One region of the Streptomyces sp. NPDC042102 genome, then DNA from elsewhere that is predicted to be linked to it. Evidence: riboswitches for the same ligand, from Rfam matches in the RefSeq annotation. Region 1 holds a riboswitch; the other holds the start of a gene.
What was found. A riboswitch is a leader RNA that binds a small molecule or an ion and turns the genes downstream of it on or off. The one in region 1 is predicted to bind S-adenosylmethionine.
Positions count from the first base shown of each region.

Region 1 (4,202 bases):
GGCCTGCCTGCCCCGGCGGTTCCTTCCCACCGGGCCTGCGGGCCTCACCGACCCGGTCCTCGTCTTTATCACTCTCACCCGGAGAGTGCTAACGCCAATGATTAGCACTCGCCCCCCTCGAGTGCAAGCGGCTCCCGGGAAACGGACACGGTCCTGACGGCGGCGCCCGCGGACGGGGTCCGGGCACGCGAAGGGCCCGCACCCCCCTCCGGGATGCGGGCCCCTCGTACGTTGCCGGTGGTGGTCGATCGCGCCGGGACTAGCCGATGGCGAGCTTGACCATGTCCGCCTGCGGACCCTTCTGGCCCTGCGAGATCTCGAACTCGACCCGCTGACCCTCTTCAAGGGTGCGGTACCCGTCCATCTGGATCGCGCTGTAGTGGACGAACACATCCGCACCACCGTCGACCGCGATGAAGCCGTAGCCCTTCTCCGCGTTGAACCACTTGACGGTGCCCTGAGCCATGCCTAACTCCCCTATTACTGGCCCTTGCGCAGGACCGCACTTCGCGGTCCCGGGTCAGAACTTGCGCCGGAACGCCTCGACCGCGGCTGAATGTATCTGCACCAGTGCTGTCTGCAACAGGTCATTCCGACGAGAATTCTGGACACGCGGATACGCTGAAATCCAGTGAAAAGTTGGCATATTCCAGGGCAACTCGGACCCGGCATATCGCGCCAAAGCCCCATACCGCACGCGCACATTGACCCAATGTCGACCATGCCGCGGCGCCGCCATATGCGGCGGGCAAGAACAGGGCGTGGGACTTCCCCAACTCTACCGCGCCCAAGCAAGCAGAATTGCCCCCTCCGCTTTTGCGGAAGGGGCAATTCATATGCGTGCGCGTGTCAGCAGCCCCCGGCCACGGCGGGGATGATCGAAACACCCGCGCCGTCCGGCGTCACCGTCTGCAGACCGCCCTCGAAGCGCACGTCGTCGTCGTTGACGTAGACGTTCACGAACCGGCGCAGTTTGCCCTGGTCGTCCAGGACGCGCGCGGCGATGCCCGGGTGGTTCTTCTCCAGGGACTCGATGACCTCGGCCAGGGTCGCGCCCTCGGCGGGGACCTCGGCCTGACCGCCGGTGTACGTGCGCAGGATGGTGGGGATACGGACGTTGACGCTCATGGCGCTACCGCCTTTCCGTGGTGCAGGAGAGAGAGGAGAGGGGGATCAGGCCAGGCCGGCGGCGCGGAACGCGTCCAGGCTCGGGCGGATGGTGGCGGTCTGGCCGCTGTCGGCGGCGACCGCCTCCAGGGTCTTGAGGCCGTCACCGGTGTTCAGGATCACGGTGGTCAACGACGGGTCCAGGACGCCGTTCTCGATGAGCTTCTTCGTCACGCCCACGGTCACTCCGCCGGCGGTCTCCGCGAAGATGCCCTCGGCCCGCGCGAGGATCTTGATGGCCTCGACCACCTGCTCGTCGGTGACGTCCTCGACGAAGCCGCCGGTGCGGCGCGCGATGTCCAGGACGTAGGGGCCGTCGGCCGGGTTGCCGATGGCCAGCGACTTGGCGATGGTGTTCGGCTTCTGCGGGCGGACCACGTCCTGGCCGGCCTTGAAGGCGGTGGACACCGGGGAGCAGCCCTCGGCCTGGGCGCCGAAGATCTTGTACCGCTTGTCCTCGACCAGGCCCAGCTTGATGAGCTCCTGCAGCCCCTTGTCGATCTTCGTCAGCTGCGAGCCGGACGCGATCGGGACGACGATCTGGTCGGGCAGCCGCCAGCCGAGCTGCTCGCAGATCTCGTACGCGAGGGTCTTGGAGCCCTCGCCGTAGTACGGCCGCAGGTTGACGTTGACGAAGCCCCAGCCCTCGCCCAGCGGGTCGCCGATGAGCTCGGAGCAGAAGCGGTTGACGTCGTCGTAGTTGCCCTCGATGCCGACCAGGTCACCTCCGTAGACCCCGGCCATGACGACCTTGCCCTGCTCCAGGTCGTGCGGGATGAACACGCAGGAGCGGAAACCGGCGCGGGCGGCGGCGGCGCCGACGGCGCCGGCCAGGTTGCCGGTGGAGGAGCAGGACAGGGTCGTGAAGCCGAAGGCGCGGGCGGCCTCGACGGCGATGGCCACGACGCGGTCCTTGAAGGAGTGCGTCGGGTTGCCGGAGTCGTCCTTGACGTAGAGCTTGCCGGTGACGCCGAGCTCCTTGGCCAGGTTCTCGGCGTCGACGAGCTTGGTGAAGCCGGGGTTCAGGCTCGGCTTGGAGGCCACGTCGGCGGGGACGGGCAGCAGCGGCGCGTACCGCCAGATGTTGTTGGGGCCGGCCTCGATCGCGGCGCGCAGCGCCCCGGGGTCTCCGGCCGGGAGCTCGTAGGCCACTTCCAGCGGGCCGAAGCATTCGGCGCAGGCGAAGATGGGGCCGAGCTCGAAGCGGGTACCGCATTCGCGACAGGAGAGCGCGGTCGCGGGACCGAGGTCGACGGTGGTGGTGGTTCCGGCAGTCTGTGCAGCCATGACGGCGAGGCCCTTTCTCCTCATCTTCCTCGTGACGCACTTCGCCACGAGACGGATTTGGCACCTTCCCTAGCCGGGGACCTCGCTGCGTGTTGCGTACGCAGTCGCGAGAACCGACTGGAGGGTTGCCGGGGCTTCAACGGGCCGTTTCCCTCTGCCCCTCTGGATGAGCGGTATGGCACCGGGCATCGCGCTCCATGCGCGGGTCCGGGCGTTTATGCGCGAGGGCCCCCGACGTGCGAGGGTCCTTCGCGTTGTTCAAGACTGTAACTGAAGGGTCGGGCCGTTGAGACAGCCGTCCGATCCGCGAGATGGATCACACCGGGGAGTGCTGAAGGTGCTGGAAGAGGTGGAGCGCTGGCTGGCCGATCGCTCCTGGGCCGCCGCCGACCGACCGCTCGACCAGCTGGTTTCCGCGAAACGGGCAGCCGGGACGACGGTCAGCGTGGTGCTGCCCGCGCTGGACGAGGAGGCCACGGTCGGGGCGATCGTGGAGACGATCCGGCGGGACCTGATCGAGGCACTGCCCTTCCCTCTGGTGGACGAGCTGGTCGTGGTCGACTCGGGCTCGAGCGACGGCACCGCGAAGGTGGCCGCCGCGGCCGGCGCCCGGGTGGTGCACCGCGACGCGATACTGCCGCGGATCCCGGCGGTGCCGGGCAAGGGCGAGGTGCTGTGGCGCTCGCTGCTGGTGACGAGCGGCGACATCGTCTGCTTCGTCGACGCCGACCTGCGCGACTTCTCGTCGGTGTTCGTGTCGGGGATCGTGGGCCCGCTGCTGACCGAGCCGGACGTGCAGTTCGTCAAGGCGATGTACGACCGCCCGCTCGGCACGGAACCCGGCGGGCGCGCCCCCGGCACGGCTCCCGGCACGGCCCCCGGCCGGGGGGAGCAGGGCGGCCGGGTGACCGAGCTGGTCGCGCGCCCGCTGCTGAACCTGCACTGGCCGCGGCTGGCCGGCTTCGTCCAGCCGCTGGGCGGCGAGTACGCCGTGCGCCGCTCCCTGCTGGAGCGGCTGCCGTTCCCGGTCGGCTACGGCGTGGAGCTGGGCCTGCTGGTCGACGCCCTGCACACGGTGGGCCTGGACGCCCTGGCCCAGGTGGACGTGGGCGTACGGCTGCACCGGCACCAGGACGGTCTGGCGCTGGGCCGGATGGCGGCCGCGATCTACCGCACGGCGCAGCTGCGGCTCCCGCCCGGGCACTCCCCCGGCCCGCGCCGGGGGTACCCCGCCGTACGGCCGGAGCTGACGCAGTTCGAGCGCGGACCGGAGGGCTTCGTACCGCACACGTACCCGGTGGACACGCAGGAGCGGCCGCCGATGCTCGACATCGAGGAGTACGCGCCGCACCGCGTGGCGTGAGCGCGGCCGCCGTCGCGGGCTCCGTGGCACCCGTGGCCCGCGTGGCCCCGCGGCCGGCAGCGCCCGGCCGGCCCGGCCGGGAGTGGCGTTGGTCTCGCCGCGGCGCGGGCGGCGGAGCGGACGTTTGAGCGGGAGCGGCCCCGGCTAGGTTGGCCGCATGGCTTCCCAGGTACTCGTCGCCGCCAACCGCGGCCCGCTCACGTACGCCCTCGCCCCCGACGGCACCCTCGACGCCCGGCGCGGCGGCGGCGGTCTCGTCTCCGGCCTCTCCGCCGCCCTCGCGGAGCAGCCGGAGGCGCTGTGGATCTGCGCGGCCCTCTCCGACGCCGACCGCGAGGCGGTCCGCCGGGGCGTTTCCGAACCAGGCGTCCGGATGCTGGACATC
Region 1 covers NZ_JBVJDL010000013.1:23,971-28,172, forward strand. The annotation lists gene ACZ6KO_RS31030 (cold-shock protein) at 260-466, opposite strand; gene ACZ6KO_RS31035 (MoaD/ThiS family protein) at 850-1,128, opposite strand; gene thrC (threonine synthase) at 1,174-2,478, opposite strand; SAM riboswitch class I at 2,472-2,627, opposite strand; gene ACZ6KO_RS31045 (glucosyl-3-phosphoglycerate synthase) at 2,792-3,817, shown strand; gene ACZ6KO_RS31050 (alpha,alpha-trehalose-phosphate synthase (UDP-forming)) at 3,975-4,202, shown strand, end outside.

Region 2 (4,202 bases), on a different contig from region 1:
CTCGGGCCTGAACCCCTCCTACGGGACGGGCGAGCAGCTCCTGGCCTCGGGCACGGCGTACTTCCGCCGCTGGGGGGTGGTCCCGGCCGAGCTCTTCCCCCCGGAGGCGCGGAGCCTGCTCACCCCGCTGACCGCCCTGTTCGTCCACGGCAGCTGGCTGCACCTGCTGGGCAACATGCTCTTCCTCTACGTCTTCGGCACGATGGCGGAGGAGCGGATGGGCCGGACGGTCTTCCTCGGCTTCTACGTGGTCACCGGCTATCTCGCGCTGGTGGCGTACGCGGCCGCGCACGCCGCCTCCCCGGAGACGCTGGTGGGCGCCTCGGGCGCGATCTCGGCGGTGCTCGGCGCCTTCCTCTGCCTCTTCCCGCGCGCCCGGGTGACGACGCTGTTCCCGTTCCTGCTCTTCCTGCCGCTGCGCTTCCCGGCGTGGCTCGTGCTGCTGGCCTGGTTCGCCCTGCAGTGGCTGGCGGCGCACCGCGCGGGCAGCGGGCCGGGCGTGGCGTACCTCGCGCACGTGGTGGGGTTCTCGCTGGGATTCCTGGGGGCGTGGGCGCGCTACCGGCGTACGACTAGAGTGAAGCGACCAGCGACGGCCACCGAGGGAGACAGCCAGCCGTGATCACCGCGATCGTGCTCATCAAGACCAGCGTGGACCGCATCCCCGAGATCGCCGAGTCGATCGCCGCGCTGGACAGCGTCAGTGAGGTCTACTCCGTCACCGGTACGTACGACCTGATCGCCCTCGTGCGCGTGGCCCGCCACGAGAACCTGGCGGACATCATCCCGGGCCGCATCAGCAAGATCCCGGGCGTGGAGGCCACCGACACGCACGTGGCGTTCCGTACGTACTCCCAGCACGACCTGGAAGCGGCGTTCGCGATCGGCCTCGACGCGTAGCCCCTGGCCGGGGAGGGACGGCAGCGGCCCGGCGCCCGGCCGACGGACGGGCCCGGGTCCGCCGTCGCGGCCGTCACAGCGCCGGGAGGCTCTCGCCGGGCAGCGCCGCACGGCCCACTCCCGCACCCGGCCGCGCTCGCGCCGCCAGTCGCGGACCAGCTCTGCCGGCCCCCGGTGCCCACTGCGGCAGCGGCCTGCCGACCGCCTCCCTGAACGTCGGTACCGGATCCCAGTAGGTCATGCGGCGCAGCGTACGCCGAGCGGTGCGAGGGTCCGTCAGGAGACGGGGACGCAGCGGCCCTCCTGCGTGCGGTACTGCCACTTCGCGCCGTCCGTGACCAGTTCCTTCACCGCGCCCACGAACCGCTCCACGTGCTCGTCCGGGGTGCCCGCGCCGAAGCTGACGCGGATGGCGTTCAGGGACCTCCCGTCCGGGGCCGCCTCCGGGGCGCCGCACTCGCCCGGCTCCTGCGGGGCGCCGCCCAGCAGCGTGCGCACCAGGGGGTGGGCGCAGAAGAGGCCGTCGCGGACGCCGATGCCGTACTCGGCGGAGAGCGCGGCGGCGAAGTGCGAGCTGTTCCAGCCGTCCACCACGAAGGAGATGACGCCGACCCGCGGCGCGTCGTCACCGAACAGGGACAGCACGCGGACCTCGGGCACCTCGGCCAGCCCGGCGCGGACCGCGGCGATCAGCCGCTCCTCGCGGGCGACGAGCGAGTCGAAGCCGGCCTCGGTGAGCGCCTTGCAGGCGGAGGCGATGGAGTAGACGCCGATGACGTTGGGCGAACCGGCCTCGTGGCGGGCCGCGGTGGTGTGCCACTCCACGTCGACCCCGCCGTCCGTACGGCGCGAGACCGTGCGCGAGGCACCGCCGCCGGCCAGGTACGGCTCGGCCCGCTGGAGCCAGTCGGCGCGGCCGGCCAGGACGCCGGAGCCGAAGGGCGCGTACAGCTTGTGCCCGGAGAACGCGACCCAGTCCACGTCCAGTTCGGTCACCGAGACCGGGTGGTGCGGGGCGAGCTGGGCGGCGTCCAGGACGATCCGCGCGCCGTGGGCGTGCGCCGCGGCGGCGAGCTCCTTGACGGGCCACAGTTCACCGGTGACATTGCTGGCACCGGTGACACAGACCAGCGCGGGGCCGTACCCCCCTTCCGTTGTCGCGGTGCGGGCGGCCAGCGCCCGCTCCAGGGTCTCGACGGCCTGCGCCGGGGTCCGCGGGGCGTCGAGGCAGGTGACCTGCGCGTCGCCCCACGGCAGCAGGGAGGCGTGGTGCTCGGTCTCGAAGACGAAGACCCGGCAGCCCGCGGGGAGCGCCCGCGCCAGGAGGTTGAGCGAGTCCGTGGTGGACCGGGTGAAGACCACCTGGTCGGTGGAGCGGCAGCCGAGGAACTCGGCGACGGTGGCGCGGCTGGCCTCGAACAGGTCGGTGGACAGCTGCGAGAGGTAGCCGGCCCCCCGGTGCACGCTGCCGTAGTACGGGGCGTAGCCGGCGACGTCGTCCCAGACCCGCTGGAGGGCGGGGGCGCTGGCGGCGTAGTCGAGCGCGGCGTACGTGACCTCGCCCCCGGTGACCAGCGGCACGGTGACGTCCCGGCCGAGGACGGGCAGCGGCTCGGCACAGCCGGTGCCGGCGGTGGCGTGGGTGGCGTGGGTGGCAGCGGACATGGCGGAATCTCCCGGCGGCAGGGCTGAATGGCTTCGACGGATCGCCCGTACGCGGGTACGGCGCGGAGGCCGTCCGGGGTACGGGATGCCTCGGAGCACGGGGGGCGTCGAGCGGGCACGTCCGTACACCGGTGAGTGGGTACGTGGGTACGCCGAAGTGGCCCGGATCCGAGGGGGGAAGAAGGGGCGGGAGCCGCCCTATCGCATTCGCTTGCTCACGGAAAACGCTCCTCGAGAGACCAGGACCCCTGGTGTCGAGGGATCCGCGCTTGCCGCAGGCCTTGCTGCCTGCGACCTGGTCATCACCCGGGGCACCCCGCCACGGAAGGAGGGTTGCCGGACAGCGAGCCGGGGCCTTGACGCTGTCACTCGTGACCTGGTGAGCATCCTGCCATACGCACGCGGAACGGCAAGACCCCGGTCCGCATGCTGGACCGGGGTCACCCGTTTCGAGCCGTCACGCCGTCGGGAGGCTACGCGTTGCTGACGTTCACCCAGCGCTCCAGGGCCGCCCTGGCCGCGCCCGAGTCCACCGACTCGGCCGCCCGCTCGATACCGGCCCGCAGCTGCTCCTCCAGGGTGCCCGGGCCCGGGTCCAGGGCCACCAGGGCCGCCGCCGAGTTCAGCAGCACCGCGTCGCGCACCGGGCCCGTCTCGCCGGCCAGCAGCCGGCGGGCCACGTCCGCGTTGTACGAGGGGTCCCCGCCGGCCAGGGCGGAGACGTCGACCAGGGAGATGCCCACGTCACGCGGGTCGAAGGGCTGCTCGGTGACCTTGCCGTCGCGGACCCACCACACCCGCGAGGTCGCCGTCGTGGTCAGCTCGTCCAGGCCGTCGTCACCGCGGAAGACCAGCGCCGAGGAGCCGCGCTCGGCCAGCACGCCCGCGACGATCGGGGCCATCCGGGGGTCGGCGACACCCGTCGCCTGGGAGCGCACCTTGGCCGGATTCGTCAGCGGGCCCAGGACGTTGAACGTGGTGCGGATGCCCAGCTCCCGGCGGGCGGCCGCCACGTGCCGCAGGGCCGGGTGGAACTTCACGGCGAAGCACATGGTGATGCCGGCTTCCTCGGCGACCGCCACGACCCGCTGGGGGGACAGGTCCAGGTTGACGCCGAGCTTCTCCAGCACGTCCGAGGCCCCGCTCGACGAGGAGGCGGCCCGGTTGCCGTGCTTGACCACCTTGGCACCCGTACCGGCGACCACGACGGCCGACATCGTCGAGATGTTGACGGTCTTGGCGCCGTCGCCGCCGGTGCCGACGATGTCCACCGTCCGGCCCGGCACCTCGATGAGATTGGCGTGTTCGTACATGGTGCGCACGAGGCCGTTGATCTCGTCCACCGTCTCCCCCTTGGCCCGCAGGGCCACCAGGAAACCGGCGATCTGGGCGTCCGTCGCCTCACCGCGCATGATCTTGTCCATCGCCCAGGCCGTGTCGTCCACGGCCAGGTTCCGGCCGGCGAGCAGCGCGTCCAGGAGGCCCGGCCAGGAAGGGGCCGCCACGCTGTCGCCGCCTGCCGGGGTCACAACGTTCATGGTCCGCTCCAGGGTCCACAGATGCCGATGGGAAGGGTCCCAGCCTATCCAGCTCCACGGACGGCGAAGAGCCCCGTCCAGACACTGGACGGGGCTCTT
Region 2 covers NZ_JBVJDL010000002.1:366,000-370,201, forward strand. The annotation lists gene ACZ6KO_RS09700 (rhomboid family intramembrane serine protease) at 1-622, shown strand, start outside; gene ACZ6KO_RS09705 (Lrp/AsnC family transcriptional regulator) at 619-900, shown strand; gene ACZ6KO_RS09710 (aminotransferase class V-fold PLP-dependent enzyme) at 1,177-2,565, opposite strand; SAM riboswitch class IV at 2,826-2,942, opposite strand; gene trpD (anthranilate phosphoribosyltransferase) at 3,039-4,103, opposite strand.
Region 2: linked by a shared signal. The riboswitch ahead of ACZ6KO_RS09710 (aminotransferase class V-fold PLP-dependent enzyme) and the one ahead of thrC (threonine synthase) in region 1 are both predicted to bind S-adenosylmethionine.